Regions from separate parts of the Massilia aerilata genome, predicted to be linked through region 1. Evidence: predicted binding sites of a transcription regulator. Region 1 holds the regulator's gene; the other holds the start of a gene.
The links. Region 1 encodes FliA, which starts transcription of late flagellar genes. Its sites were predicted from a motif close to CTAAAGTTTNNNNNNNNNNNGCCGNTA; they were not measured.
Positions count from the first base shown of each region.

Region 1 (15,083 bases):
GCGACAAGGAACACACGCTGACCACCATCCTGAAAGTGGTGTCCGGTGACGATGCAGAGACCCTGGACCGCGTCGCCAAGCTGTACGAATCGGTGGTGACCGCCGGCGTGTACCGCGCCTCCAGCATCAAGGTGGCCGAAGCCGCCAAGGTGATCGAAAATACCCAGCGCGACCTGAACATCGCCCTGATGAACGAACTGGCCATTATCTTCGACAAGGTCGGCATCGACACGCTGGAAGTCCTGAAGGCTGCCGGCACCAAGTGGAATTTCCTGCCCTTCCGCCCGGGCCTTGTGGGCGGCCACTGCATCGGCGTCGACCCGTACTATCTGACCCACAAGGCCGAGATGGTCGGCTACCACCCGCAGGTGATCCTGGCGGGCCGCCGCATCAACGACGGCATGGCCAAGTTCGTGGCCGAAAAGACCGTCAAGTCGATGATTTCCTCGGGCTTCCACGTGAAGGGCTCGAAGGTCAACGTGATCGGCCTGACCTTCAAGGAAAACTGCCCGGACCTGCGCAACTCGAAAGTCGCCGACATCGTGCACGAGCTGCAGTCCTATGGCTGCGAGGTGCATGTGTATGACCCGGTTGCCGAAGCCGAGGAAGCCCGGCACGAATACGGCATCAAGCTGGAAAGCTGGGAAGACCTGCCGAAAGCCGACGCCCTGGTCGTGGCCGTTCCTCACAAGGAAGTGCTGGCCCATTCGCTGTGCGATTTCCAGTCCAAGCTGAACGACAAGGGCTGCTTCATCGACGTCAAGTCGCAATTCGATCCGAAGGCGATCAGCGACGCCGGCTATTGCGTCTGGAGGCTGTAATGGGCAAATTTCAGGATCTTCAACAACACCTGCGCCAGCACAGCTACCACTGGCTGGTGACTGGCGCGGCCGGCTTCATCGGCTCGAACCTGGTGGAAGCCCTGCTCAAGCTGAACCAGCGCGTCACTGGCCTCGATAATTTCGCGACCGGTCACCGGCACAATCTCGACCAGGTTCGCGAACTGGTCGGCGAGGCGGCCTATGCCAACTTTACTTTCCTGAACGCCGATATCCGTTCGCCCGACGACTGCGCGCGCGCCTGCGAGAGCGTCGACTTCGTCCTGCACCAGGCCGCACTGGGCTCGGTGCCGCGCTCGATCGCGAATCCGCAGCTGACCAACGAAACGAATATCACCGGTTTCCTGAACATGCTGGTGGCTGCGCGCGACGCCAGGGTAAAACGCTTCGTCTACGCCGCCTCCAGCTCGACCTATGGCGACCATCCGGGCCTGCCGAAGGTCGAGGACCGGATCGGCAAGCCGCTCTCGCCGTATGCCGTGACCAAGTATGTCAACGAGCTGTACGCCGAGGTGTTCGGCCGCACCTATGGCATGGAATCGATCGGCCTGCGCTACTTCAACGTGTTCGGTCCGCGCCAGGATCCGCACGGCGCCTACGCCGCCGTGATCCCGAAATGGGTGGCGGCGCTGATCCGCAACGACGAGCTGCGCATCAACGGCGACGGCGAGACCAGCCGCGATTTCTGCTATGTGGCCAACGTGGTCCAGGCCAACCTGCTGGCGGCGCTGGCAGCGCCGGAAGCCGCCAACCAGGTGTACAACGTGGCGCTTGGCGACCGCACCACGCTCAATGCCTTGTACCGGATGATGCGCGCCGAGCTGGCGCAGCGTTTTGCCCATGTGGACAGCCATGTGCCACAGTATGTCGATTTCCGGGCCGGCGATGTACGCCATTCGCAGGCCGATATTTCGAAGGCGGCGGCGCTATTGGGCTATGCCCCGACGCACCGTATCGCCGACAGCCTCGAGGAGGCCATGAACTGGTACGTCAGCGATTTTTCGCGACAGCAGAACGCAGTCGTGCCGGACTGATCCAGGGTGTAGAGCAGAAATAAATACGGCCGCGCCAGAAATGCCGCGGCCGTATTGCATCGTGCCGGCTGGAGGAAGGCGCAAAGCCCTCCGCAAGCGATTAGTGGTGGGTGGTGGTCGAGTTGTTGTCCGAAGCGGCAACGGCTACGGCAGCAACGGCGGCACCGACGGCAACCACGGTACCGACGGACACGCCGGCAATGGCGGCACCGCCCAGGAAACCGGCCGAGCCGGCCGCGCCGGCAGCCGTACCGGCAGCCGTACCGGCGGCAGCGCCGGTGCCTGCGGTTGCGCCGGTACCGGCAGCACCAGCGGTCTGGCCGGCAGCAGCGCCTGCGTTGCCAGCATTGGTGGCGGCGCCCGCGGTCGTTTGTGCCAGCACCGGTGCCGACATCATGCTCAGGATAGCGGCAGTTGCGATGATCTTTTTCATAATGTTCCTTTAGTCAATAGGGGGCAGCAAATGCTTGCTAACTGATTATAACAATGAAATGTTGCTTCGATTCACTGTAGTCTTATCAATCTGCTAGTCCACCCTGAAAGTGTGAGGTTTTTTCCACGGGGCAGCGAGTACCAGAACGGAAAAGACACCCGTTTCCCCACCTGTTCGCTCTATGGCCCCACGGCAACATCTGGAATAATCCCATCCTGAATCCAAGCCGGTGGCGCAGCCGGCCCAACCGGAGCGGAAGCGGGAACAGGACATGGCGGAAAGCAGCAACGCGGAAAAGACAGAACCAGCGTCACCCAAACGCCTGAAACAGGCACGCGAAAACGGCGACATCCCCCGTTCGCGCGAAGTTGCGACCTTCACCGTCCTGATGACCGCTGGCGCCAGCCTGTGGATGCTGGGCGGCGGCGTGGTCGACAAGCTTTCCACCACGCTCCAGCGCGGCTTGTCGCTCGACCGTGAACAGATCACCAACCCGAGTCTCCTGATCGAGCGCGTCATCGCGGACGTTGCCGGCGTCATGCTGGTTTGCCTGCCGCTGGCGATCGCCATCATGCTGGTCGCCGTGGTCTCGCCCTTGCTGATCGGTGGCTGGAATTTCAGCGCCAAGTCCTTCATGCCGAATTTCGGCAAGCTGAACCCGATGAACGGCCTTGGCAACATGGTGTCGACCAATGCCCTGGTCGAGCTGCTCAAGGCGGTCGCCAAGACCCTGCTGGTGGGGGCGGTCGCCTGGTATGTGGTGATGAGCCAGAAGGATGCCGTGATCGGCCTGGCGGTCGAGCCGCTCGGCGCCGCCATGCCGCACCTTGGCGGCCTGCTGGCCAAGGCATTCCTGACCATGGTCGGCGCGCTCGGCGCGATTGCCCTGCTGGACGGTCCGTACCAGATCTGGCACTACGCCAACAAACTGAAGATGACGCGCCAGGAAGTGATCCAGGAATCCAAGGAATCGGACGGCAACCCGCAGATCAAGGGCAAGATCCGCCAGCTGCAGCGCGAGATGGCGCGCAAGCGCATGATGAGCAACGTCCCGACCGCGGACGTGGTCGTGACCAACCCGACCCACTTCGCGGTGGCGCTGAAGTATGCCGAGAACGGCCGCGGCGCGCCGCGCGTGGTGGCCAAGGGTACCGACGAAGTCGCGGCGAAGATCCGCGAGATCGCGAAAGAGAACAAGGTCGCGCTGCTCGAAGCTCCGGCCCTGGCCCGTGCGCTGTACAAGCACACCGACATCGACGACGAGATCCCGGAAGCCCTGTACTCGGCGGTGGCCGAAGTGCTGGCCTATGTCTACCAGCTGCGCGCCTACACCAAGGGCACCAGCGACCATTATCCGGATCGCCCGAGCAAGCTGGCGGTGCCGCCGGAGATGGATCCCTTCAATCCGGCGTCGCAGCAAAAGCATTAAAGGAATAAAGCAATGAACGGTTTCACACTGCCGGCATGGGCCAAGGCGATCCTGGGACGCGGCAACGCGCTGGCGGCGCCTATCCTCATCATCCTGCTGCTGTCGATGATGATCCTGCCGCTGCCGGCGTTCGCACTCGACCTGTTCTTCAGCTTTAACATCGCGATGTCGGTCATCGTGCTGCTGACCGCCCTGTACACGGTCAAGCCGCTCGACTTCATGGCCTTCCCGGCGGTGCTGCTGGTGACGACCCTGCTGCGCCTGGCGCTGAACGTGGCCTCGACCCGCGTGGTGCTGACCGAGGGCCACACCGGCGGCGCGGCGGCCGGCAAGGTGATCGAAGCCTTCGGCCACTTCCTCATCGGCGGCAACTACACGGTCGGCCTGGTGGTGTTCATCATCCTCACCATCATCAACTTCATGGTCGTCACCAAGGGCGCCGGCCGTATCGCCGAAGTGGGCGCGCGCTTTGCACTGGACGCAATGCCGGGCAAGCAGATGGCGATCGACGCCGACCTGAACGCCGGCCTGATCGGCGAAGCGGAAGCCAAGCAGCGCCGCTCGGACGTGGCGATGGAAGCCGAGTTCTACGGTTCGATGGACGGTGCCTCGAAGTACGTGCACGGCGACGCGATCGCCGGCATCCTGGTGACCCTGATCAACGTGATCGGCGGCCTGATCGTCGGCATGCTCCAGCACGACATGTCCTTCGCCGACGCGATCAAGAACTACACCCTGCTGGCCATCGGTGACGGCCTGGTCGCGCAGATCCCCTCGCTGATCATCTCGATCGCGGCCGGTATGGTCGTCTCGCGCGTGGCCAGCGATCAGGACGTCGGCGACCAGGTCGTCGGCCAGCTGTTCGGCCGTCCGATCGTCATGTACATCACCGGCGGCATCATCGGCGGCATGGGCATGATCCCGGGCATGCCGAACCTGGTGTTCCTGCTGCTGGGCAGCGCCCTGTTCGGCGTTGGCTACCTGGTGGAAAAGCGCCAGAAGAACGCGCTGGCGGCAGGGTCGCCGGGTGCGGCCAGTGCAGCGGGGCAGGGCGGTGCGGCGGGCGCCGCGGCTGGCGCAGGCGGCGCGAGTGCCGCCGCGCCGGCCGAGCAGGAAGAGGCAACCTGGCAGGATGTCATGCCGGTCGACACCCTGGGCCTGGAAGTGGGTTACCGCCTGATTCCGCTGGTCGACAAGGGCCAGGCCGGCGAGCTGCTCAAGCGCATCAAAGGCATCCGCAAGAAGTTCGCGCAGGAAGTCGGCTTCCTGGCGCCGCCGGTACACATCCGCGACAACCTGGAGCTGAAGCCCTCGGCCTACCGCATCTCGCTGAAAGGCGTGGAAGTGGGCAGCGGCGAGGCGATGAACGGCCAGTTCCTGGCGATCAATCCAGGCATGGCCAGCGGCACGCTGCCGGGCCAGCCGACCACCGATCCGGCCTTCGGCCTGCCGGCGGTCTGGATCGACGCCGGCCTGAAGGACGAGGCGCAGAGCATGGGCTATACCGTGGTCGACGCCGGCACCGTCATCGCCACCCACCTGAACCACCTGATCACCACCCATGCATCGGAACTGCTGGGCCGCATGGAAGTGCAGGCACTTCTTGACCATTTGGCAAAAGATGCGCCCAAGCTGGTCGAGGACCTGGTGCCGAAGGTCGTGTCGCTGTCGACCTTGCAGAAGGTGCTGCAGAACCTGCTGCAGGAAGGCGTGCATATCCGCGACATGCGCACCATCATCGAATCGCTGTCGGAACATGCCGGCTCGACCGCCGATCCGAACGACCTGACCGCGCTGGTGCGTATCGCACTGGGCCGCGCCATCGTCCAGCAGCTGTTCCCGGGCACCAACGAGCTGTCGGTGATGACCCTGGATAACCGCCTCGAGCGCCTGCTGGTCCAGGCCCTGAATGCCGGCGGCGACGGCACCGGCATCGAGCCGGGCCTGGCCGACACCATCGTCCAGCAGGCCGCCAACGCGGCCCAGCAGCAGGAGGCGATGGGCTTCACGCCGGTGCTGCTGGTGCCGGGGCCGCTGCGGACGCTGCTGTCGCGTTTCCTGCGCCGGGCGCTGCCGCAGTTGAAGGTGTTGTCGCATTCGGAGATTCCGGAAACCAAGACAATCCGGGTGACCAGCCTGGTAGGCGCGGCGTAAATACCAGTAGGGTGGGCACCCCATGCCCACGATATGCAAGCGGTCCGCATGCAGCCGCAACACCGTTGAGAAAGATCACCAGACGGGCCTTTGGGCGGCGGTACCGTGGCGAAATGACTGCCGACAAATGGACCGCCAACTTGATTGCAGCCGCCGACCAGCGCCGCCCGGGTGGCGTCGAGCGTCGGCGGGACGCTGTCCAGGCCGATCTGGTTACCCATGCTATCGGCATCCGGAACGTGCTGGAGCTTCATGACGCGGCTTTGTTCTTGCGCCGCAGCGGCGTCAGCGACGAGCTTGCAGCGCGTGTGCTGTCCCAACATGGCCCGCGGCGGAGTCTGCGGCGCAAGTAAGGCCTCCCCTGGGTTTGCTGGAATTAGCCCTGTTTCCCCATCCTTTTCCTCCGATGGTTTCCTGGCGGCATCGTCAATAATCCTGTTATAGACGATTAACCTGTAACACCTGCCTGCATGAGCGGAGACCGACGATGAACGTGAAGAAATTTACAGCCCCGACTTCCCGTGAGGCCCTGCGCAAGGTGCGCGATGCCCTGGGACCGGACGCGGTCATCCTGTCGAACCGCCCGGTGGATGGCGTGGTCGAGATCCTGGCGCTGGACAACGACGACGTCGCCTCGCTGGCTTCGCCTTCGCCGGAGTCGGACATGGCGGCCCCGCGCCCCCATTTGCACCACATGGACGATCTCCCGCAAGCTGCAGCCCCGGCCGCGCGCGCGCTGCACGAAGCGGGCGCACCGCGTCCCTACGACGCGCCGGCAGCCCGCAGCTTCAGCAACATTCAGGCGGAGCCGGCAATGCGCGCACCGGCAAGCCGCCCGGCCATGCCGTCCTTCCAGGATTTCGAAGAACCGGCGCCGGCCCCGCAAACCTATGTCAACCGCCGCGCACCGCAGCCGGAAGCACCAAGTTTCGACATGGCCGCAATGACCGCCATGATGTCGGCCGCCATCGCCCAGGCCAAGGAGTCCGCTGCCAACGCGGCCGCCGCCGAGATGCAGGGCATGATGAGCGAGCTGCGCGCCATGCGCGGCATGATGGAAACCCAGCTGTCCGAGCTGTCCTGGGGCAGCACCCAGCAGCGCGAGCCGCAGAAGGCCGTCGTGCTGCGCGAGATGCTGGCGGCCGGTTTTTCGGCCAGCCTGTCGCGCTACCTGATCGACAAGCTCCCGGCCGGCAAGGATGCCGCCGAATCCCTCCGCTGGATCAAGACGGTCCTGGCACGCAACATCACCTCGATGTCGGATGAGGACGCGATCCTCGACCGCGGCGGCGTGTTCGCCCTGGTCGGCCCGACCGGCGTCGGCAAGACCACCACCACCGCCAAGCTGGCCGCGCGCTGCGTGATGCGCCACGGCCCGGAAAAGCTGGCCCTGATCACTACCGACGCCTACCGTATCGGCGGCCATGAGCAGCTGCGCATCTACGGCAAGATCCTGGGCGTGATGGTGCACTCTGTGAAGGACGAGGCCGACCTGCGGATCGCACTGAAAGAACTGCGCAACAAGCACACCGTGCTGATCGACACCATCGGCATGTCGCAGCGCGACCAGATGGTGACGGAACAGGTGGCCATGCTGACGGAATCGGGCGCCAACGTGCAGCGCCTGCTGTGCCTGAACGCCACCTCGACCAACGAGACCCTGAACGAAGTGGTGCGCGCCTACCAGGGCACCGGCCTGGCCGGTTGCATCATGACCAAGATGGACGAAGCCGCGTCGATCGGCAACGTGCTGGACGTGATCATACGCCAGAAACTGAACCTGCATTACATTTCGAATGGCCAGCGCGTGCCGGAAGACCTGCACCTGGCCGATCGCGCCATGCTGGTCGACCGTGCCTTTCGCACCAAAAAAGACGCTGCCGCGCAATTTTCCGACGCCGACCTGCCGCTGATGATGTCCGGCCTCGGCAACCTGAACAACGACCGTTCGCTGCGCGAGGTGACCATTGGCTAGTTTTGATTTCGACCAGGCCGAAGGCCTGCGCCGGATGCTGGCGGGTCCGAAGCCACGCATCGTGACCTTCCTCTCGGCGACCGCGCAGGACGACAAGGGCGCCATGCTGGTGAACCTCGGCGCCTCGCTGGCGCAGAGCGGCAATGACGTGCTGATCGTCGACGCCTGCGAGCACGACTACGGCGTGGCCCAGCGCCTGGGCGTGGACCGCGGTCCCGGCCTGCTGGAGGTGGCGCGCCAGGAGTGCGCGCTGAACCAGGTGATCCATCCGGCGCCCCAGGGTTTTTCGGTGGTGAAGATGCGCCCGGGCCGCACCGCGGACGAAAGGCGCCGCCTGGCGAAAGCCTTCGACGTGCTGGTCAAGCAGGCGGCCGGCAGCATCGTGATCGTCGACGGCGAATTTTCGGATGAGGGCGGCTTCCCGGTGCCGATCATGGAATCCTCGGAGATCGTGGTCCAGGTCTCGACCGGCGCGACGTCCATCACGAACGCCTATGCGCTGGTCAAGCGCCTGTCGCAACACCTGGGGCGCCGCCCTTTCGGTATCCTTGTCACCGGCGCTACCGAAGCCGAGGCGAAGGTGGTATACGATAATATGTCATCTGCGGCAACACGTTACCTGGCAGTAACGCTTAGCTCCATGGGCTCGGTGCCCGCCGACGAGTACCTGCAGCGCGCCGCGCGCCTGGGCCGTGCGGTGGTCGACGCCTTCCCGCTGGCGGGCGCGTCGGTGGCATTCCGCCGCCTGGCCGGACGTTTTGCAACGGGCGTGAGCCGCGCAGCATAATAAACAGAAAGAACATGTACACGGCTAAAGGGAAAGCGGACAAGAATCATTTGCTGACGGAGCATGCGCCGTTGGTGAAGCGTCTCGCCCACCAGATGAAGGCGAAGCTGCCGCCGTCCGTCGAAGTCGACGACCTGGTACAGGCGGGCATGATCGGCCTGCTCGATGCGATTCAACGCTACGAAGAAAACCACGGCGCCCAGTTCGAGACCTATGCGGTGCTGCGCATCCGCGGCGCCATGCTGGACGAATTGCGCAGCAACGACTGGCTGCCGCGCTCGACACGCCAGAACATGCGCAAGGTGGAACAGGCGATGGCGACCCTGCAGCAGCAGCTCGGCCGCGCGCCCAGCGAATCCGAGATCGCGAAAAGCCTCAAGCTTTCGCTGGCCGATTACCAGGAAATGCTGGGCGATTCCGGCGGCCACCAGTTGGTCTATTACGAAGATTTCCATGACGAAGACGGCAACGACAGCTGGCTCGACCGCTATGCCGTCGATGACGACGATCCGCTGCGCGCGCTGCTGGAGACCGACTTCCGCCAGGCCGTCATCGACGCCATCGACAACCTGCCGCCGAGGGAGAAGATCCTGATGGGCTTGTATTACGAGGAAGAACTGAACCTGAAGGAGATCGGGGCGGTGATGGGCGTGTCGGAATCGCGCGTCTCGCAGCTGCACAGCCAGGCCGTGGGCCGCATGCGTACCTATCTCAAGGAGCTTGCGTGGACATAGCCAGCCTGCTCGGGCTGGTGCTGGCGATTGCCGGCATCCTGGTCGGCCATACCCTCGACGGCGGCAAGTTCTCTTCGCTGGTGCAGCCGGCCGCCTTCGCGATCGTGGTGGTCGGCACCTTCGGCGCCGTGCTGCTGCAGACCAAAAAATCCGCCTTCCTCCGCGGCCTGCGCATGCTGCGCTGGGTGTTCGCCCCGCCGCCCGACCGCCGCCAGGAGCTGGCGCGCGAAATCCATCTGTGGAGCCTGTCGGCGCGCCGCGACGGCCTGCTCTCCCTGGAACAGTACATGACCAAGGCCGATCCCTTCATCCAGAAGGGCCTGCGCCTGGTGGTCGACGGCATCCAGCCGGACAAGCTGCGCAGCCTGCTGTTCACCGAGATCAACACTTATGAGATGCGCGAGCGCCAGGCGGCGCGCATCTGGGAATCGGCGGCCGGTTATGCGCCGACGGTCGGGATCCTGGGCGCCGTGCTGGGCCTGATCCACGTGATGGAAAACCTGAGCGACCCCTCGCGCCTCGGCGCCGGCATCGCGGTCGCCTTCGTCTCCACGGTGTATGGCGTGGGCCTGGCCAACCTGCTGTTCTACCCGGTCGGGAACAAGATCAAGAGTATCGTCGCCGAGCAGGTGCTGCAGTACGAGATCCTCACCGACGTGTTCCACGACATCGCCACCGGCGACTACACCCGGGTGCTCGAGGAACGCATCGCCTGCCTGACGGCGCCGTACTGAGCCGGGGCCGCTCATGACGCGCCGAAAACGCTACGTCGAAGACAACGAGAACCACGAGCGCTGGCTGATCTCCTACGCCGATTTCATCACGTTGCTGTTCGCCTTCTTCGTGGTGATGTACGCGGTTTCGGTGGTCAACGTCGGCAAGTACAAGGTGCTGTCGGATGCCCTCGGCGACGCTTTCGGCAGGCGCGGCGCGGCCACGAAGATCAATACCGCGGTCGAGGTCGAACCGCTGCCGCTGGCGAACATCATCGCCCGCAAGCGCGCGGAAGAGGCCAAGCGCGACCGCGTGCGCCTGGATCTGCTGGCCCGCAAGCTGAACAGCGTCCTCAAGCCGCTGGTCGACAGCGGCAAGGTGCGTGTTACCCAGAACGCGCGCGGCGTCACTGTCGAGATCAACGCCAGCGTGCTGTTCGACGAAGGCGACGCCGGCCTGGTCGGCAACGCGAAGGAAACCCTCCGCACCGTCGCCGGCCTGCTGAAGGACGACACGCACGCCATCGAAGTCGAAGGCCACACCGACACCACCCCGATCGCCACCACCGCCTTCCCCTCGAACTGGGAACTTTCGGCGGTGCGCGCCAGCACCGTGGTGCGGCTGTTCGTCGAGAGCGGCGTGCTTGAACGCCGCCTGGCCGCGGTCGGCCGCGGCGCCAACCAGCCGATCGCCTCCAACGACGACCCCATCGGCCGCGCCCGCAACCGCCGCGTCGCCGTCACCATCCTCGCCGAATAAACCATGCGTGGGCACCCCGTGCCCACGCATGGCGCGCACGCTTGGCATTTCCACCATGGCGGTCCACAATCGTCCCAACCCGGCAGGAGCTGTCGATGCGAAGACGAACGATGCTGTGCGCCGCGCTATGGGCCATGACGGCCGCGGCCGCCGGCGCCGATGGAGAAAAACCGATGAATGTGCATGCGAGCCTGAGCGTCGACGCCAGGCATGACAAGGTCCTGGTGACTTTCAGGATCGAGAACCGCGGCGAGCGCCGGGCCGGCCTGCCGCGCGAGATCGCGGCCGACACGGCATTGACGCGCCGCCTGTTCGACCTGCGCCGGCATCCCGGCGACGCCGAGGTGCCCTATACCGGCCGCATGGTCAAGCGCGGGCCGCCGACGCTGGACGACTACGTCGAACTGGCCCCGCACTCCGCGCATACGCATACCATCGACATCACCGAGGCCTATGCCTTCAGTCCGGGGACGCATACCTATGTGATCCGCTACGATGGGGCGGCGTTGTCGGACGTGCGGCAGCTCGAGTCGGCGGCGGATTTTGCGACCGAGGCGGTGATGTTCAGTCACACGCAGCGTTAACACCGTCGTCCCCGCAAAGGCGGGGACCCAAGTTGACTTTCGTGGCGACTCGCCGCACTTGGCGGGAATAGTGCCGGGGGCACTATTCCCGCCTGCGCGGGGACGACGGGGGGGGGGGGGTTACTGCAGCGCCGGCGTATTCTCCCCAAAATACTCATGCGAATCGGCGTTATCGATTGCCTGCGACGGATTGCTGATCGCCAGGCTGGCCGCCCCCGACTGCCCATACACCCAGTCGTCGGTCCCCGCCACCACATTGAAGTGGCTCATCTCGTGCACCAGGGTGCCGCCCTTCGAGTCGGTGCCGGTCATCGGCGCGCTCCAGAAGGCCTTGCACACATAGATCTTGTAGGGCTGGCTCGGGTACACATACGCGTAGTAAGACTCGTTGCAGCCGCAGTCGACCGTCACCGGCTTGCCGGCGAAGGCCTCCTTGATCGCCTGGAAGTGGGCCGTCACCGTGCTCGAGCGCGCCGGATCGGCGGCCCCGAACCAGCTCGCATAGCGCGCGCCCAGGGACTTTGCCTGCAGGTAGGCGCCGGCATCCTGCGCCATCGCCTGTGCTGCCTGCGCGGCGCCGGCGATCGCCTCCTGCTGGGCATTCGAGCAGCGGCTGAAGGACAGTCCCGCGCCTTCCGGCAGCGCGCTGACAAGCTCGGACGCGCCGCGCGGCAGGCGCCCGGCTATCCACACCGAAGCGGCCCCCGGCTCGGGCAGGGCGATGGCGCGGGCCGGCAGCGCCGACTGGCCATTCGTGGCGCTGGTGCTCACGCGCGCGACGCCGGGGCGGCTGAACAGCTGGGTGGCGCCGTCGCGCCAGCGCACGCTGTAGGCGCCGGTGACGCCCATGTCGTACAGCGCCGATAGCTCGACCCGCACGCTGCGCGAGGCGCCCGGCCTGAGGGCGACATAGTCGGCGGGGACGGGCGCGGGGCGCTTGACCTGCACGCCCAGGTAGCGCACCGGCAGGCCGTCGCGCGTCACCTCGAACAGCGGCGCCTCGATCGCGCCGAACGGCGTCTGCCACTTCAGCAGGTATTGCGTGGCGGCGGTGGCATTCGTGACGGTCACGTCGACGACCACGTTGTCGCTCTTCGCCAGGGTCTGGCGTTCCGGCGTGACCCGTACCGTGAGCTCGCCGGCTGCGGCCAGCGCGGCGCCCGTGTTCAGCATGGCGCCTGCCGCCAGCGCCACTCCCATGATCGACTTCCGGTCCATATGATTCTCCCGAGGCTGGTTCAAAGCTCGTTTGTAGCAAGCCGGCACCCAGTAATATTGCCGCTCCGCAAGAAACCGCACAGGCCGTGCAGCTTTAATGCAACAAATGGTGAGAATTGACTCTCCGTTACAAAGAATTGCGCGCTTGACTAGACAACCGTTGTTAGAATGAAATGATGCTGGAAGAACACAAGAGTTTCACGACGGAATAAATTCCCCCTGATCGCTCATGCGCCGCCCGAACATCGCGCGCGCGCCGGCCCACACGCCCCACAGCACCCTGAACACTGCGACCACGCCTGCCGCAGTGGCCGCCGCATGTTCGCTTTGCGGCTACCCTTGCGGGCGCATACATCGAACAATGGATTTATGAGCGGATCAGACAATTCAGCGGACGCGATCGCCTCGCGCAAGCGCTTCCTCGAGCTGGGCAAGAACGACATGCTGCAGGTCATCGACGGCATGCCGGCCGGCCTGCTGGTGGTGGACGAGCAGCGCCGCGTCCGCGCCATCAACAGCACCATGAGCGCCATGCTCGGCATCCCCGACGATGCGCTGGCCGGCTTGCCCTCCCTCGAATCCCTGATCCCGGCGGTGGAGCTGGGCGAGCGCGTGACGGCGGCGCTGGAAACCGGCGCGCCGCAGGATGCGGTGATGGCGCCGGTCGACGGCCGCGCGGACGGCGTGCGCTGGTTCGAGTTCAACATCCGCCGCACCTCCCAGTCCGGCGGCGTCCAGCTGCTGCTGATCGGCCAGGACGTGACCTTCCGCCGCCAGGCCAGGCAGCGCCTGCAGGAGAGCGAGGAATTCTTCCGCCTGACCTTCAGCCAGGCCGCGATCGGCATCGCGCTGCTGTCGCGCGAAGGGCGTTTCGTGCGCGTGAACCGCAAGCTGTCGCAGATCGTCGGCTTCAGCGAGATCGAACTGCTGCAGCGCTTCTTCCACCAGGTCACCCATCCGGACGAACTGGATGAGGACAAGGCCCTGATGCGGCGCCTGGTGGCCGGCGAGACGCGCGACGCCCGGCGCGAGTCGCGCTACCTGTGCAAGGACGGCCGCACGGTGTGGGTGGCGCTGAGCGCGTCGACCATGCGCGAAGCCGCCTCCGGCCAGCTGCGCCTGATCGTCGCGGTGCAGGACATCTCGCGCCGCAAGGAGGCCGAGGAAGCGCTGCTGCGCATGGCCAGCCACGACGCCCTGACCGGGCTGCCGAACCGCCTGCTGCTGCAGGACCGGCTGGCGCAGGCCATCGCCCACGCCCAGCGCGCGCGCCGGCAGGTGGGCGTGATGTTCATCGACCTGGACCGCTTCAAGCACGTCAACGACAGCCTCGGGCACGAGGCCGGCGACCAGCTGATCGTCGAGATCGCGCGCCGCCTGTCCGCCGCGCTGCGCGAGAGCGACACCGTGGCGCGCCAGGGCGGCGACGAATTCGTGGTGGTGCTGGCCGACCTGGCCAGTCCCGACGATGCCGCGCTGGTGGCGGGCAAGCTGCTCGAGAGCCTGTTCGAACCGCTGTCGCTGGTCGGCCACGAGGTGTTCCCGTCGGGGAGCATCGGCATCGCCATGTACCCCGGCGACGGGCGCGACAGCGAAGCCCTGCTGAAGGCGGCCGACAGCGCGATGTACCGCGCCAAGGCCAGCGGCGGCAAGCGCTACGAGTTCTACGCCGACGAGATGGCGGCCGAGGCCCAGGCCCACCTGCGCATCGAGCACGGCCTGCAGCGCGGCCTGCTGCGCAGCGAGTTCGTGCTGCACTACCAGCCGCAGGTCGACGCCGGCAGCGGCCGCATCGTCGGCGTCGAGGCGCTGGTGCGCTGGCAGCCGGAGGGCGGGGCGATGGTGCCGCCGAACGACTTCATTCCGCTGGCCGAGGAGACCGGCCTGATCGTGCCGATCGGCGAATGGGTGCTGGGAGAGGCGCTGCGCCAGCAGGCGCGCTTTGCCGCGCTCCTCGGCGGCACGCCGCCGCGCATGAGCGTGAACATGTCGGCGCGCCAGTTCCGCGAGCAGGACGTGGCGGGCAAGGTCGAGCGCCTGCTGCAGGAAACGGGCTGCGAGCCGTCCTGGCTGACGCTGGAGATCACCGAGAGCGTGCTGATGGAGAATCCGTCCGCCGCCGCGGCGACCATGACGCGCCTCTCGAGCATGGGCGTGCACCTGGCGGTCGACGATTTCGGCACCGGCTATTCGAACCTGGCCAACCTGAAGCGCTTCCCGATCCACTGCCTGAAGATCGACCGCTCCTTCGTCTCCGACATCGCGGACGGCGACGACGCCGCCATCGTCAAGGCGGTGATCGCGCTGGCGCAGTCGATGAAGCTGGAGGTGATCGCCGAAGGCGTGGAGAGCGCCGCCCAGCTGGACTTCCTGGGCGCGCACGGCTGCAAGCGGATGCAGGGGTTTTACTTCAGCCGGCCGGT
Region 1 is NZ_JBHSMZ010000004.1:146,520-161,602, forward strand. Features, by position in the region: gene ACFPO9_RS05325 (nucleotide sugar dehydrogenase) at 1-821, shown strand, start outside; gene ACFPO9_RS05330 (SDR family oxidoreductase) at 821-1,873, shown strand; gene ACFPO9_RS05335 (hypothetical protein) at 1,974-2,306, opposite strand; gene flhB (flagellar biosynthesis protein FlhB) at 2,578-3,735, shown strand; gene flhA (flagellar biosynthesis protein FlhA) at 3,748-5,889, shown strand; gene ACFPO9_RS05350 (hypothetical protein) at 6,003-6,242, shown strand; gene flhF (flagellar biosynthesis protein FlhF) at 6,377-7,864, shown strand; gene ACFPO9_RS05360 (MinD/ParA family ATP-binding protein) at 7,857-8,651, shown strand; gene ACFPO9_RS05365 (RNA polymerase sigma factor FliA) at 8,666-9,385, shown strand; gene ACFPO9_RS05370 (flagellar motor protein) at 9,376-10,119, shown strand; gene motD (flagellar motor protein MotD) at 10,133-10,858, shown strand; gene ACFPO9_RS05380 (hypothetical protein) at 10,954-11,442, shown strand; gene ACFPO9_RS05385 (M35 family metalloendopeptidase) at 11,563-12,660, opposite strand; gene ACFPO9_RS05390 (putative bifunctional diguanylate cyclase/phosphodiesterase) at 13,030-15,083, shown strand, end outside.

Region 2 (15,083 bases), on a different contig from region 1:
GAATTCGGTGGTCGCGCACGAGATGGGCGCCGGCCGCTTCGACAAGATCTCGCACTCGGTGCGCGAATCGCTGTGGATGGGCGCGCTCGTCGGCATCGCCGGCTGCATCGCCGCCAACCTGTGCGCCCTGCTGTTCGACCACATCGGCCTCGAGCAAGCCGTGGCCGACCGCGCCAAGGCCTTCCTGCACATCATCAGCCTGGGCATGCCGGCCTTCGCCTGCTACCGCGCGCTGTACGGCTACACCACCAGCATCAACCAGACCAAGCCGATCATGGTCATCGCCATCCTCGGCCTGCTGTACAACATCGCCGTCAACTCGCTGTTCATCTTCGGCAGCTTCGGCTTTCCCAAGCTGGGCGCGCTGGGCTGCGCGGTGTCGACCGCCTCCGGCCTCTGGCTGATGCTGGCGGCGATGGTCGGCTGGATCAAGGTCTCCAGCGTCTACCGCACGACCTATCCGTTTACGCGCTGGGAAGGCCCGAACTGGAGCGAGATCGGCAGCATGCTGCGCCTCGGCCTGCCGATCGGCGTGACCCACTTTGCCGAGGTCAGCGCCTTCGGCGTGGTCAGCCTGCTGGTGGCGCGCTTCGGCGTGGTGCAGGTGTCGGCGCACCAGGTGGCGCTGAATTTCATCTCGCTGGTGTTCATGGTGCCGCTGAGCTTTTCGATCGGCGCGCTGACCCGGGTCGGCCAGGCTATGGGCGAAGGCAATCCCGTCAAGGCGCGTTCCGTGGCCTGGATCGGCACCGGCATGTGCGTGTCCTTTGGCGCCTTGTCGGCGCTGGGCATCGCCCTGTTCCGCTGGCAGATCGCCGCCATGTACAGCTCGGACCCGGCGGTGCAGTCCACCTGCGCCACCCTGCTGCTGCTGGCCGCCATCTTCCAGCTGTCCGATTCGACCCAGGTTGCGGCGGCGTCGGCAATCCGCGGTTATAAAGTCACGCGCTCGCCGATGGTGATCCAGATGATCGCCTTCTGGGGCGTAGCCCTGCCGGTCGGCTGGATCCTCGGCTGGGCGCCGGCCTGGTTCCCGTGGGGGCCGAGCGCGCCGATGCAGGCGACCGGCTTCTGGATCGGGCTGATTCTCGGGCTGACCGTGGCGGCGGTGCTGCTGGCGTGGTCGCTCGACAAGCTGTCGAAGCAACGCGTGCAAGAAGCGGCGGCGCGCTGAATCCCATCCATTTGATGCAGCGCGCATAGCCGGGCAAATACAGGCGCTATCCTTGCCTTTTCAAGAGAGGAGACCCTCCATGTTGCCAATTCTGGCCGCGATCCTGACCGGCTATGCCCTGGGCGCCCTCATTCCACGCTCAGCCCTGCCTTACCTGCTCTGCCTGCCTGCAAGCCCCGTCGTTCATCTCCTCATGAGCCTCCTGTTCAGGGGGATGCAGATGCCCGATATCGGCGTGCTGGCGGTCGCTTCCCTTCTGAAGGTGCCTGTGCTCATGCTCGGCGTGCTGCTCGCCCGGAGAAATGCCGCCCGCAACACCTTCTCCAGCTGAGCATCCGGCCAGCCAATGCACGCAGTAATTACAGCTTTTCGCTCCTGACTCTGGTATCGTCTCGCCCGTTGCACATAATTAATCTTTTCCCCGCGAGACAATCCATGCGCCTCATCCTTGCCCTTGTTGCCGCCCTGGCGGCGGTTCCCGCATCCGCGGAACGCCTGACCCTGGACCGCATCTACGCCGACCCGGCCTTGTCCGGCCCAGGCGTTCGTAACGTGCGCGTGTCGCCCGACGGCGAACGCGTCACCTTCCTGCGCGGCCGCGCCGACAACCAGTTCCAGCTGGACCTGTGGGAATACAACATGAAGGACAAGACCACGCACCGCCTGGTCGACTCCAAGAAGCTGGTCCCCACCGAGAACCTGTCGCTGGAAGAAAAGGCACGCCGCGAACGCGCGCGTACCGCCAGCCTGTCGGGCATCATCAGCTACAGCTGGGCGCCGAGCGGCAAGCAGATCCTGGTGCCGATCGCCGGCGACCTCTATCTGGTCGACGTCGCCAATCCGGACAACGCGCGCAAGGTTGCCTCGGGTAACGTGGGCGATCCGAAGATCTCGCCGAAAGGCCGCTACGTTTCCTTCGTGCGCGACCAGAACCTGGTCGTGATCGACTTGTCGACCGGCAAGGAACACCAGCTGACCACCGATGGCAAGGGCACCATCCACAACGGCGAAGCCGAATTTGTCGCCCAGGAAGAAATGGGCCAGCGCACCGGTTACTACTGGGCGCCGGACGATTCCGCGATCGCCTACAAGCGCTACGATGAAGCCCCGGTGCCGGTCGCGCGCCGCTTCGAGATCTTTGCTGACCGCACCGAAGTCATCGACCAGCGCTACCCGGCCGCCGGCGATCCGAACGTGCTGGTCGACCTGATGATCGTCGATCCGGCCTCGGGCGCGCAGAAGAAGGTCGACCTCGGCGCCGAGAAAGACATCTACCTGGTGCGCGCCGACTGGAGCGCGGACGGCAAGACCCTGGTCTACCAGCGCCAATCGCGCGACCAGAAGCGCCTCGACCTGATCGCCGTCGACGCCGCCAGCCTGGCCCAGCGCACCCTGCTGACCGAAACCTCGAAGACCTGGGTCAGCATCCACGATGACCTGAAGTTCCTGAAGAACCGTCCGGCCTTCATCTGGGCTTCGGAGCGCACCGGCCGCAACCACCTCTACCTGTTCGACCTGAACGGCAAGGAACTGTATCCGCTGACGAAGGGCGACTGGGGCGTCGATGAAATCCTGGCCGTCGACGAAGACGCAGGCAAGGTCTACATCGGCTCGAACAAGGATGCGGTGATCGACAAGCAGACCTACGCGCTGAACCTGGACGGCAGCAATGCCGACAAGCCAGTGCGCATCACCAAGACCGATGGCATGCACAGCTCTGCGTTCGCGCGCAACGGCAAGATCTTCGTGGACACCTTCTCCGATCCGAAGACCCCGCCGCAAGTGTCGATCCGCAATGCCGACGGCTCCATGGTCGAGTGGCTCGAGCATAACGAGCTGAACAAGGACCACCCGTACGCCAAGTACATGGCCAACCACCTGCCGACCGAATTCGGCAACATCAAGGCGCACGACGGCCAGACCTTGTACTACTCGATGATCAAGCCGGCCAATTTCAACCCGGCCAAGCGCTATCCGGTGTTCCTGTTCGTCTACGGCGGCCCGCACTCGCAGCAGGTCACCCGCGGCTGGGGCAATTTGTTCAAGCAATACATGGCGCAGCAGGGCTTCGTCGTGTTCACGCTGGATAACCGCGGCTCCTCGCGCCGCGAGCGCGCCTTCACCGACGTCATCTACGGCGAACTCGGCAAGCACGAAGTCGAAGACCAGCTGACCGGCGTCGACTGGCTGGCCAAGCAGAAGTTCGTCGATCCGAAGCGCGTCGGCGTGTTCGGCTGGAGCTACGGCGGCTACATGACCCTGCGCCTGCTGGAAGCCGGCTCGGATAAGATCGCAATGGGCGTGTCGGTGGCGCCGGTGACCGACTGGTCGCTGTACGACACCCACTACACCGAGCAGTTCGTCGGCGCGACGCCGAAGTCGAATCCGGAAGCCTACAAGCAGAGTGGCGTGTTCGCCCACCTGGACGGCCTGAAGTCGCCGCTGCTGCTGGTGCACGGCATGGCCGACGATAATGTCCTGTTCACCAACTCGACGCGCCTGATCGACGCCCTGGTGAACCGCAACGTGCGTTTCGAGCTGATGACCTACCCGGGCGCCAAGCACGGCATCTCCTCGCGCGCCGGCCAGCGCCACGTGTATGGGATGATCGAGGCGTTCTTCAAGAAGAACCTGGAACCGAAGTAATGTAGGGTGGGCTCTCCGAGCCCACGCGCACAACGAAAAACAGCCGCTCTCGAGCGGCTGTTTTCATTCGTGGGCACGGAGTGCCCGCCCTACGGTATTACTTGGTAGCGTCGTGCAGTTTTTCCTGCGCATCGCCCAGCTTCTCCTGGGTCTTGCCTTCGACCTGGTTTTTCAGGCCTTTCACTTGCTGCTCTTCGCTGCCGACCAGCTTGCCGGCCTCTTCCTGGATCTTGCCGCCGATGTCCTGCAGTTTGCCTTCGACTTGATTCGAGTTCATGGTGCTCTCCTTTCGTTAATCAGTGACTCAATAATAAGAAAACTTGACCGGCGGCTCCGTTAGCGCACGCACATAGCTCAGCCGCGCGACGGTCGATATCACGCACTGCTAGTCTTTTGTCATGAGCGAGCCCTCGTCCACACATCGCCGCCTGTTGCGCCGCTTCGCCATCGTCGATGGCGTCGCCGTCCTGTTCCTGGCGCTGCTGGCCGGCGTCTGGTTCGCGGCCAGTGCGCTGCTGCTGGTATTTGCCTGCGTCCTGTTCGCGATCCTGTTGTACGAGCTGAGTGCGATCCTGTGCCGCCGCTTCGGCCTGAACCGCAAGCTGGGCCTGGGCATCGTGGTGATCGTGCTGCTGCTGGTGATCGGCCTGGGCGGCTGGGCAATGGCGCCTCAGATGTCGGAGCAGGCCAGCCAGCTCGCCAGGGACATCCCCACCTCGCTGCAGCGCCTGCAGCAGATGGTCGAGAAGCACCCCCTGCTCAAGCGCCTTGCGAGTGAGCTGCCGCAGCCCAAACAGTTCATGCACTACCTTGAGCAGATGGTGCCGAACGCCGGCCTGTTCTTTGGCGGCGCCCTGGGCGCGGTCGGCAACGTCGCGATCATCCTGTTTGTCGGCATCTATTTCGCGATCGCGCCGCGCAGCTATATCGACGGCTTCGTCAAACTGGTGCCGCAATCCAGGCGCGAACGCGCGCGCCAGGTGCTGAGCGAGATCGGCGGCACGCTGGGGCGCTGGCTGCTCGGCACGTCGGTCTCGATGCTGATCGCCGGCGTGGCCACCACGATCGGGCTGAGCCTGCTTGGCGTGCCGCTGGCGCTCATCCTCGGCATCATCGCTGGATTGCTCGATTTCATCCCCTACGTCGGCCCCGTCATGGCAGGCGTGCCCGCGGTATTGATCGCCCTGTCGATCGATCCGCACCTGGCGCTGTACACGGTGCTGCTATTCCTCGGCATCCAGATGATTCACGGCTATGTGATCCAGCCCCTGATCGACTCCCATACCGTGCAGATCGCCCCGGCCGTCATCATCGTGATGCAACTGATCTTCGGCACCATCTTCGGCTTCGCCGGGATCGCGCTGGCGACGCCGATGACGGCCACGCTGATGCTGCTGGTGAAGATGCTGTACGTGGAAGACATCCTCGGCGACCGATCTCAGGAGCAAGACGGCGCGCCGCCCGCCGGATAAAGGCTAGCATGGCCCTTCCCAACCCATGCAAAGGACCACACGACGATGAACACGCCCGCCCTGCTCCCTTCCGCCCTGATCGGCGCCGTCGCCAGCGCGCGCTCGATGACGCCCATGGCAACCATTGCCACGGCCCGCCTCGCCGACCGCGATACGCCGGGCGAACTCGCCCTGCTGGACCGCCCCTTGTTCAAATACGGCGCCCTCGCCATGGGAGTCGGCGAACTGTTCGGCGACAAGATGAAGACGGCGCCCGACCGCACCGTTTTCCTGGGCCTGCTGGCGCGCGTGATGAGCGCAGGAATCGCCGGTGCGGCGCTGGCGCCGAAGGGCCGGGAAAAGGCCGGAGCGGCGGTCGCGGTGGCCACCGCCGTACCGCTTGCCTACCTGACGCTGGCCGCCCGCAAGAAGGCCATGGCGCGGATGGGCCAGACGCGCAGCGGGCTGATCGAAGATGCCTTGATTGTCGCAGCAGGCGCCGCGATCGTGGCGCTGGCGACGCGGCCGGAATCTTAATCCGGCAGCCGGATATCGGTCAGCTTCCAGTCGGCGAAACCCTGGCGCTGCATGACCAGCGCCATCGCGTCGCCCCTGGCGCCGCCTTCCCTTTCGCCATGGAAGAGGATGGTGTTCAAGCCTTGCCTTTCGGTCCGCCAGACGGTCTTCCTGGCCTCGCCGGTGTCCTGGCCGTCTTCAGGGGCGCTGCCATGACCGTTCCCGATCTTGAACTTCCCTTCGCGCATCGCAAACATGATCGTTTCCGGGCGCACGGCCGTGTCGATCAGTTTGTCGACCAGCACACCTGCCAGCAGGCTGCCGAGATTGTTGCCGGCGTCCGCCGGGTCGCGCTGCATGCGCGCCGAGAACTGGCTCTTCAGGCTCGCGCGCACGCGCGGAAAATCGACATGCTCGTTAAAGCGCGCGGCATCGGCGGCCACTGCGGCATCGCGCAGCTCGCGCATCGCCAGCCAGGGCGACCAGTACCAGTAGGCCGCCACGCCGGCAGCAACAAGGATCGCAAGGACCGCGAGAATCCGCTTCTGTAAAGTGTTCATGATCGGGATTCTAAATGGAAACAGCCGCCCGGAGGCGGCTGTTTGGGAGGTACACGCTTAGGCAACGCAGATCAGCGGTTACCCTTGCCGACGATATCTTTAGCGTCGCCGACTTTTTCCTGCACCTTGCCTTCGACCTGCTTGTTCAGGCCTTTGGCTTGCTGCTCGCTGCTGCCAATGGCTTTGCCGACACCTTCTTGAATCTTGCCGCCAATGTCTTTGGCCTTGCCTTTGATCTGGTCCTCGTTCATATGGACACCTCCTTTCGGTTGGTTAACGAACCCTCGACCCGCTGCGCATCCCATCCGGTGGACCGCCGAGATTGGTGGCGGTGTCGAGATCCCGTTCGTACCGTTCGCTTGTCGAGCGGTATGGGTTCATCTTGTGCCCATTGCCGCCTGCACTCTGTTCGCCGGTTAACGTAGCGGAATCAATTTTGTTAGGCGAAACTTAAATTAGCTTTCGCCATACAGATGCCAGCCAGGGCTGCTGGTCGCGCGGCAAACCGGCCGGGCGGTAGTAGTGATGCATCGGCTCGAAACCGGCCTCGGTCACAAATGCTTCCCAAGCGGGATAATCGTGAAAGCTGCCCCAGCGCGGTCCGTTCCAGCCCTCTTCGTTATTGCCGCGCGGGTTGGAGCTGAACAGCACGCCGCCCGGCTTCAGGGCCGCGTAGAGTTCTTTCAGCACCTTCGGCAGCAGGCTGCGCGGGACGTGGAACAGCGAGGCGTTGGCGTAGATGCCATCGAATAATTCATCCGGCAAATCGAGGTCGAGGAAATTCTGCAGCCAGACTTCGCAGCCGCTGTATTGCGCGGCCATCTCCACGAAGCGCGCGCTGCCGTCCAGGCCGATGGCGCGGTGGCCCATGCTGCGCAAGGTCTTGAGGTCACGTCCCGGGCCGCAGCCGAGGTCGAGGATGGTGAACGGCGCTTCCGCCTCGATCGCATCGAGCAGGGCCGCGATGTTCTGGCTGACGTCGTGATCGATCGTGCCCGCGAAGAAGCGCGGCGCGTTGACGTCGTAGTGATGCAGGGTGCGCTCGGCGATGTCCCGGAAGTCGTCCTGTTCCATATAGGGGTGTGCGCGCAGGATGCGCCGCTTGAGGTCGAGATAATGCTGCTTCATGGAGCACCTGCGATGAGAACATCAGGCCATTGATTCTAGGCCCGGCATGCCCGCCGCAGGTGTCCGTTACCTTCTACAAACTAATTACCAGACGCGGACACGGTCTTCCGGCGCCAGGTAGAGCTTCTGGCCCGGCTGCACGTCGAAGGCCTTGTACCAGGCATCCAGGTTGCGCACGGTGGCGGCGCGGTACTGGCCCGGCGCGTGGCCGTCGGTCAGGATGCCGCGGCGCTCGGCGGCTTCGCGGGCCTTGTTGCGCCAGCTGTGCGCAAAGCCGAGGAAGAACTGGCGGTCGCCTTCCACATTGGCCTTGGCGCCCGAGGCTGCCTTGTATGCGTCGTAGGACGCGGCCAGGCCGGCCAGGTCGGCCAGGTTTTCCGACAGGGTCAGCTGGCCGTTGATGGCCAGGTCCGGGAAAGGCTTGTAGCCGTTGTACTGCTCCACCAGCTTGCCGGACGCGGTCTTGAAGTGCTCCGCATCCTGCTTGGTCCACCAGTCGCGCAGGCGGCCCTGGGCGTCGAACTGGGCGCCCTGGTCGTCGAAGCTGTGGCTGATCTCATGGCCGATGACGGCGCCGATCGCGCCGTAGTTGGTGGCGTCGGAAGCCTTCGGATCGAAGAACGGCGGCTGCAGGATCGCGGCCGGGAAGTTCAGCGCGTTCTGCAGCGGCAGGTTGACGGCGTTGACCAGTTGCGGCGGCATCGACCATTCGGTGCGCTCCGGCTTGCGGTGCAGCTTGGCGATCTCCTGTGCGGTATGGAATTCGTCGGCGCGCGCGGCATTGCCGAAGGCGTCGTCGGCCACGACCTTCAGGCCTTCATACGACTTCCACTTGTCCGGGTAGCCGACGCCCACGTACAGGGTCTTCAGCTTTTCCTTGGCCTGGGCGCGGGTGGCCGGGGCCATCCAGTCCAGCTTGTCGACGCGCTTGCCGAAGGCGTCGACGATATTGTTCACCATCTGCTGCAGGCGCGCCTTGTTCTCGGCCGGGAAGTACTTGGCCACGTAGATCTTGCCGACCGCCTCGTCCATCGCCTCGTTGGTGGCGCCCAGCGCGCGCTTCCAGCGGACCGACTGCTGCGGCGTGCCGCTCAGCGACTTGCCGTAGAAATCGAAGCGCTGGTCGGCGAAGGCCTTCGGCAGCACGTTCGCCATCTGGTTGATGCGGTGGAAGGCCAGGTAATCCTTCCAGGTGGCCAGGTCGACCTTGTTCACCAGCGCGGCTTCGCCGACCACCGCCGACGGATGCCAGACGATGAATTTCTGCTGGTCGCCGAGCTTCGCGGCCTTGAAGAAGGCGTTCCAGTCCATGCCCGGGGCCTTGGACGTGAAGTCCTTCACGGTCCAGGTATTGTCCGCTTTCAGCACGTCGGCCGAATCGGCGCGGGTGCCGTGCGAATTCGCGATGTCCACTTCCAGCGCGAATACCTTGGCGGCGCGCGCTTCGGCATCGTTGTAGCCGGCCATCTTCAGCATCGCCGCGATGTGCTGCTGGTACTTGGTGCGCAGCCCGGCCATGCGCTCGCTGTTGTCAAGGTAGTAGGCGCGGTCCGGCATGCCCAGGCCGCCCTGCAGGATGTAGGGCATGTGGCGGCCAGTGTCGTGCAGGCCTTGCGCGACCCACAGGCCGAACACGTTCTCGGTGAAGAAGTCGGTGTTGTTCAGCGGGTCGACGTCGGCGCGGATCGATTCGCCCAGCGCGCGCGTGAGGCCGGCCTTGTCCTTGATCGCATCGATTTTCGCCAGCATCGGCTTCAGGGGCGTGACACCCTTGCCTTCGATGGCGGATTCGTTCATGTAGGCACGGAAGTAGTCCGACACCTTGCGTCCTTCGCCGCTCAGCTTCTTGTCGCCGGCGAGGTCCTCGATCATCTTGACGATGCGCTGGTTGGTCTCTTCGGCCAGCGCGCCCATCGAACTCCAGGAGCTGCGGTCGGCCGGGATCTCGGTTTTCGCGAGCCAGTCGCCATTGGCGTAGGCGAAGAAATCGTCGCCCGGCTTCACCGCGGCATTCGCCTGGGCGGCTTCGGCCTTCGGCGCAGCGGCCTGCCGCGCCTGGCCCGGCATCGAAACGACGGCCGCGCCGCACAGGGCCAGCACGATGGCCGTCTTTACTGGAGTCCAACTTGTCTTCATGTATTTCCCTTCTTGGTGAGTGATCGTCTTATTGTAGTACCTGGCATTCATTTCAGCGCCTCGCGCACTTGCGGCAGCAGGCGCGCCTTCTGGGCCGCGCGCACGCGCACGCCGCTGGCGACCCGTTGCGCTTCGACCTGCGCATCGGCTTCGAAGTTCTGGCGAACGAAGTCTTCCATGCGCTGGGCGTCCTGGACGCTCGACGAGGCGTCGACGATGCCCGGGAAGGCGCGGTTGCGGCCCACCGAATCCTGGGACTTCATCAGCTGCTCGCGGTTGGCGACGGCGAAGTTCCAGGCCTGGTCGAGGTGGGAGCGGCCCACGCCCTGCACGATGCCGGCCACCTGGGTCGGCGGCGTGTTCGGCGACAGCGCCATCCGCAGCACCTTGTCCGCCAGGGCCGGATCCTGCACCTGGATCAGCGCGCCCAGCAGGCGCGAGCGCTCTTCGTTGTTCTGGGTCTGCTGCATGCGCCGGGCGATGGCGTCGAAGGTCGGCTGGTCGGCGTAGCGGCCGGCGGCCGAGGTGACGAAGCCGATCATCGCCGGGCTAACGGCCGCCGGGTCGGCCAGCCAGCGCTGGAAGCGGCTGCGCGCCTGCGCGATCGCTTCCTCGTCGCCGGACCTGGCCAGGGCGCCGGCCAGCAGCGCGCGCAACTGGGCGTCTTCGACGGCCTCGCCGGGCTTCTCGTCCCAGCCCAGCTGCACGAGTTTCGGCCTGGCGAAGCCGGCGATGAAGCGCCGCACCAGAGGCCGCTCCGGCTCGCCGCGCGCCAGGCTGTCCAGGAAGTTGAGGTTGCCGATGATGGATTCCCACACCGCCAGGCGCGGTTCGTCGCGCAGTTGCGCGGCCAGCTTCAGCCAGGCGTCGAGCGGGACCAGACCGGCCGCGACCTGGGTCCAGGTATCGTTCAGCAGCTTGAGCCGGGTGGCGTCGGGCAGGCGCGCGGCCTGGCCGGCGAGGGTGTCGAAGGTGGCGCGGTCGTACTGGATGCGGAAGTAGCCGACGCTGTGCGGATCGACCACCAGCGCGCCCTCGCAGCCGGGCAGCATCACGCTGGTACTGGCATTGGCGAGCAGGGTCGTCATCGCCTTGCCGTTGACGGTCCCGACCTGCAGCGGCACGTTCCACAGGCGATTGTCCGTGGCCGGCTCGTCCAGGCGGAACTGCTGCTGGCTGAGGGTCACCTTGCGCTTGCCGTCCTCGCAGGCCTGCTCCACCTTGATGAGCGGGAAACCAGGCTGGGTGGTCCAGTCCGAGGCCAGCTTGCCGACCGGCTTGCCCGAGGCGCGTTCGAGCGCCGTCCAGAGGTCGGCGGAGGTGGTATTCGAGTACTGGTGCTTCTGCATATAGGCGCGGATGCCCTTGCGGAAGGCGTCTTCGCCCAGATAGGCCTCGAGCATGCGCAGGAAGGCCTGGCCCTTTTCGTAGGTGATGTCGTCGAAGGCGTCCGCGGCCTGCGCCTCGGTCTCGACCTGCGTCTGGATCGGATGGGTGGTCTTGCGGGCGTCCAGGTTCATCACGCGCTCGCGGTCGCCGATGTTGGCCAGGTAGGGGCGCCACTCCGGGTGGAAGTGCTCGGTGGCCTTGGACGCCATCCAGGACGCGAAGCCTTCGTTCAGCCACAGGTTGTCCCACCAGGCCATGGTCACCAGGTTGCCGAACCACTGGTGCGCCATCTCGTGGGCATTGACCGAGAAGGTCAGCTGGCGGATAGACTCCGGGCTGGTCTTCGGATCGTAGAGCAGGGTGTTTTCGTTATAGACGATGCCGCCCCAGTTCTCCATCGCGCCATTGAACCCGTTCGGGATCGCGATCTGATCCAGCTTGGCCAGCGGGTAAGGCACGCCGAAGTAATTGTTATAGAAGTGCAGCAGGTCGCGGCTGGCGCCCAGGGCAAACGCGCCCTTCTCCTTCTTGCCTTCGGTGGTGACGACGCCGATCTCGACCCCGTCCTGCTTGGTGCTGATGCGTTCGAACTCGCCGGCGGCCAGCACCACCAGGTAGCTCGGCATCTTCGGGGTCGGCTTGAAGCTGATGCGCTGCTTGCCGCCGGCGATGCCGGTCTGCTTGTCGACCGGGGTGTTGGAATAGGCCTTGAGGCCGGCCGGCAGGTCGACCGACAGGCGGAACCTGGCGCGGAAGGCCGGCTCGTCCCAGGTCGGCAGCATGCGCCGCGCATCGGTCGGCTCCATGGTGGTGGCGATCAGCTTCTTGTCCGCCTTCCCGGCCTGGTAATTCACATAGAACAGGCCGCGTCCTTCGCGGTTGATCTTGCCGCGGAAGGCCAGCGCCAGGCGGTAGCGGCCCGGCGCCAGCGGCTGCGGCAGGGTAAAGCTCAGGGTTTCCTGCTTCTCGTCCAGCACCGGCGTCAGCTTGAGCTCCTTGATCCCCTTGCCGGACAGCGCGGCGCTGTCGATTTCCAGCGCGGCGGCGTTCAGCATGATGGTCGAGGTAGCCTTGAGCACTTCGATCTCGACCGTTTCCGTGCCGCTGAAAGTGTTGGCGGCTATGTCCGGCGCCAGGTGGGCCTGGTATTCGACCGGGATGACGTCCTTGGGCAGCTTGCCCGGGGTCTTGTCAAAAGAATATGGTGCCTCGGCATGGGCGCCAATGGCGGCAAGGGCGAGCGCGGTAGCGCCGATCGCCTGGAATCGTCTCATGGACAGTCTCCCTTTCTCTCTCATCTTGTTTTTCGTCGGCGCTGCTATGGCGCACCGATCCAGCTTGCACTATAAGCAAGTCCAAGGGCAAGAATGGCAGCTTTGCGACAGACTGCAGAAAGCCGGGCTGGATTGCACGAACCGGGGAGCAGGACGCTTTATGTCCATCTGCTCTTTGCGCTGGATCAATTCAGAAACGTGCAAAATCTCAATACTCGAGTTTGCGAGAAATTTTTAAAAAAATCTTTCGTCAACCCTAAAGTTTCAAAAATCAGGGCCGTTAAGGACCTTAGATACCCGGTAATTCGGCCGGAAAACTTGCTCTTGGTGCATCATGACGTCCAACGAAGTCCTCGCCATGTACGAAAATATCGCCGCCCTCAGCGGCCGGATGGCAGTTGCTGCCCAGGATGGCGACTTCGATGGTTTGGCACGGCTGGAAACCCAGGTGTCCCTGCAGGTGAGCGCCACCAAATCGGGCGTGCCGCCGCTGGAAGGCGTCCAGCGCCTGCGCAAGATCGACCTGCTCAAGCAGATCATGGCCAATGACCGCGCCGTGCGCGACGTCACCGAACCCTGGCACGGCCAGATCGAGCGGGCGATGAGCGCCCATTAAGCGTTTCACCTCTCCCGGACAACCCCTGCGACTCACGTCCCAGGGGTTTTTTGTTGCCCGTTCCCGGCAAGCAAAACGTTTTCTCTCATCCCGCCTGACTTCCCAAAGTTGTTGAAATGGCCAATTCTTGTGATTAGGATTCTCTCAATAATCAGAGGCACAAGGAGACGAAGCATCTTGCACGCAAGCCGCCGTGCTTTCAGCCGCTCTGCGAAAACGTTTGCCTGCGGACTCGCGCCAGGCGCCTTATTGCAGCGTCGATGTCCCCGGCCGGCACCTGGCTGTAGCCCAGCAGCAGACCGTTCCACGCGGTCTTGCGCAAGCCGGTCTCGTGCCGCGTCATGCAATGCGCGGCGATGCCGGCGGCGAGTGCGGCATCGCTGATGCGGTCGTCGCGCCAGGCCGGATCGGCAAAGCGCAGCGACAAGTGCATGCCGGTGCCGGCGCCATGCACCAGCACGGTGTCGCCAAAATGCAGGCTTAGCGCCTCGAGCAAGGCGTCGCGCCGCTCGCGGTACAGGCGCCGCATGCGCCGCAGGTGCTGCACGAACTGCCCGCTGTTCAAGAATGCCGCCAGCGCCCGCTGCTCGGGCACGCGCCCGTGCATGGGCAGGCGCGCCAGCGCCGGGCGCGCGGCCTCGGCCAGGCCCGCCGGCAGCACCATGAAGCCGGTGCGCATGGCCGGGAACATGGTCTTGCTGAAGGTGCCCAGGTAAATCACCGGCGCGGCCGGCGCCAGGCCCTGCATCGCCGGCAGCGGCGGGCCGTCATGCCGGAACTCGCTGTCGTAATCGTCTTCGATGATCAGCGCACCGGCGCGGCCCGCGTTTTCCAGCAGCTCGAGCCGGCGCCGCATGTCCAGCACGCCGCCGCTCGGATACTGATGCGAGGGGCTGGCATAGATCAGGCGCGGCGGCGTGCGGCGCCAGTCCTCGTCCGCCGGGACGATGCCCTCCTCGTCCACCGGGATGCCGACCGTGCGCAGCTGGCCGCCGCGGAAGGCGGACAATGCGCCCAGGTAGCCGGGGCTCTCGATCCAGGCCGTGTCGCCGGCGTCGGCGAACAGCTGGACGCACAGCTCCAGGCTGGCCTGGGTGCCGTTGGTGACCACCACTTGCGCGGGGTCGCAGCGCACGCCGCGCGCGGCCTGCAGGTAGTCCGCGATCGCCTTGCGCAGCACCGGCAGGCCGGTCGGGTCGCAGTAATCGAACTCGAAGGGCCCGGTCTCGCGCCAGGCGCGGTCCAGCAGGCGGCGCCAGGCCGCCATCGGAAAGGCGTCGAGGGCGGGCACGCCGAGCGCGAAGGCGCCGCTCAGGAAGCCGGGCGTGGCCATGCCTGCCAGCGCCTGCGCGCGGCGCGACAGGGTGGAAGGCGCCGGCGGCCCACCGCCCTTTTCGGGCGCGGTCGCCACTTGCGCCACTTCGGTGCCGCGCCGGGAAGTCAGCAGCAAGCCTTCGGACATCAGCTGCTCGTAGGCATACAAAACCGTGTTGCGGGCAATGCCCAGCTCGCGCGCCAGGGTCCGCGTCGACAGCAGGCGGTGCCCGGCAGCCAGGCGTCCGCCAAGGATGGCCGCGCGCAGGCAGGCGTGCACCGTGCGCTGCCGCGGCCAGCCGCTCACGTCGTGGTGGCGCTCGAAATCCGCGAGCAGGAGGCCGTAGTCCATCTGTAGTCCTATCGAACAGGCGCCGGGTGGCCCTTACATGGTACCAGTCCACTGCATATAGTTTGCCAATAAATATCTTTTTCCGGCTATGTCGAATTCGGTCCTTTTCATTCGTCGATCAGGAAACGTGAGAAGACCATGAAAAAGCAGATCGCCACAATGATGCTCCTGCTTGGCCTGCACGCCCCTTCGCTTGCAGGCCTGGCCGAAGGCGTGCTGGCCTACAAGGAGCAGGATTACGCAGCCGCGTTGAAGGAAATCGCGCCCCTTGCCAATACCGGCAACGCGGATGCGGAGCATTTGCTCGGCCTGATGTACTACATGGGCCATGGCGTCCCGCGCGACTACAAGCAGGCCTTCCGCTGGCACCACAAGGCGGCGCTGCAGGGTTTGCCGGCCGCCGAGTACGTGGTCGGCGCCATGTACTACACCGGCAATGCGGTGCCCCAGGACCAGGCGCTGGCCGTGTCCTGGTTCCGCAAGGCGGCTGGCCAGGGCCATCCGGACGCCCAGTACGCCCTCGGCCT
Region 2 is NZ_JBHSMZ010000008.1:160,383-175,465, reverse strand. Features, by position in the region: gene ACFPO9_RS13420 (MATE family efflux transporter) at 1-1,174, shown strand, start outside; gene ACFPO9_RS13415 (hypothetical protein) at 1,254-1,505, shown strand; gene ACFPO9_RS13410 (S9 family peptidase) at 1,610-3,820, shown strand; gene ACFPO9_RS13405 (CsbD family protein) at 3,918-4,097, opposite strand; gene ACFPO9_RS13400 (AI-2E family transporter) at 4,219-5,292, shown strand; gene ACFPO9_RS13395 (hypothetical protein) at 5,338-5,808, shown strand; gene ACFPO9_RS13390 (DUF2939 domain-containing protein) at 5,805-6,347, opposite strand; gene ACFPO9_RS13385 (CsbD family protein) at 6,419-6,598, opposite strand; gene ACFPO9_RS13380 (class I SAM-dependent methyltransferase) at 6,798-7,421, opposite strand; gene ACFPO9_RS13375 (M13 family metallopeptidase) at 7,560-9,611, opposite strand; gene ACFPO9_RS13370 (M1 family metallopeptidase) at 9,659-12,274, opposite strand; gene ACFPO9_RS13365 (flagellar protein FliT) at 12,609-12,890, shown strand; gene pdxR (MocR-like pyridoxine biosynthesis transcription factor PdxR) at 13,090-14,556, opposite strand; gene ACFPO9_RS13355 (tetratricopeptide repeat protein) at 14,695-15,083, shown strand, end outside.
Region 2: ACFPO9_RS13365 (flagellar protein FliT) is a predicted target of FliA. The motif match lies at 12,531-12,557, and genes of this name have one in related genera.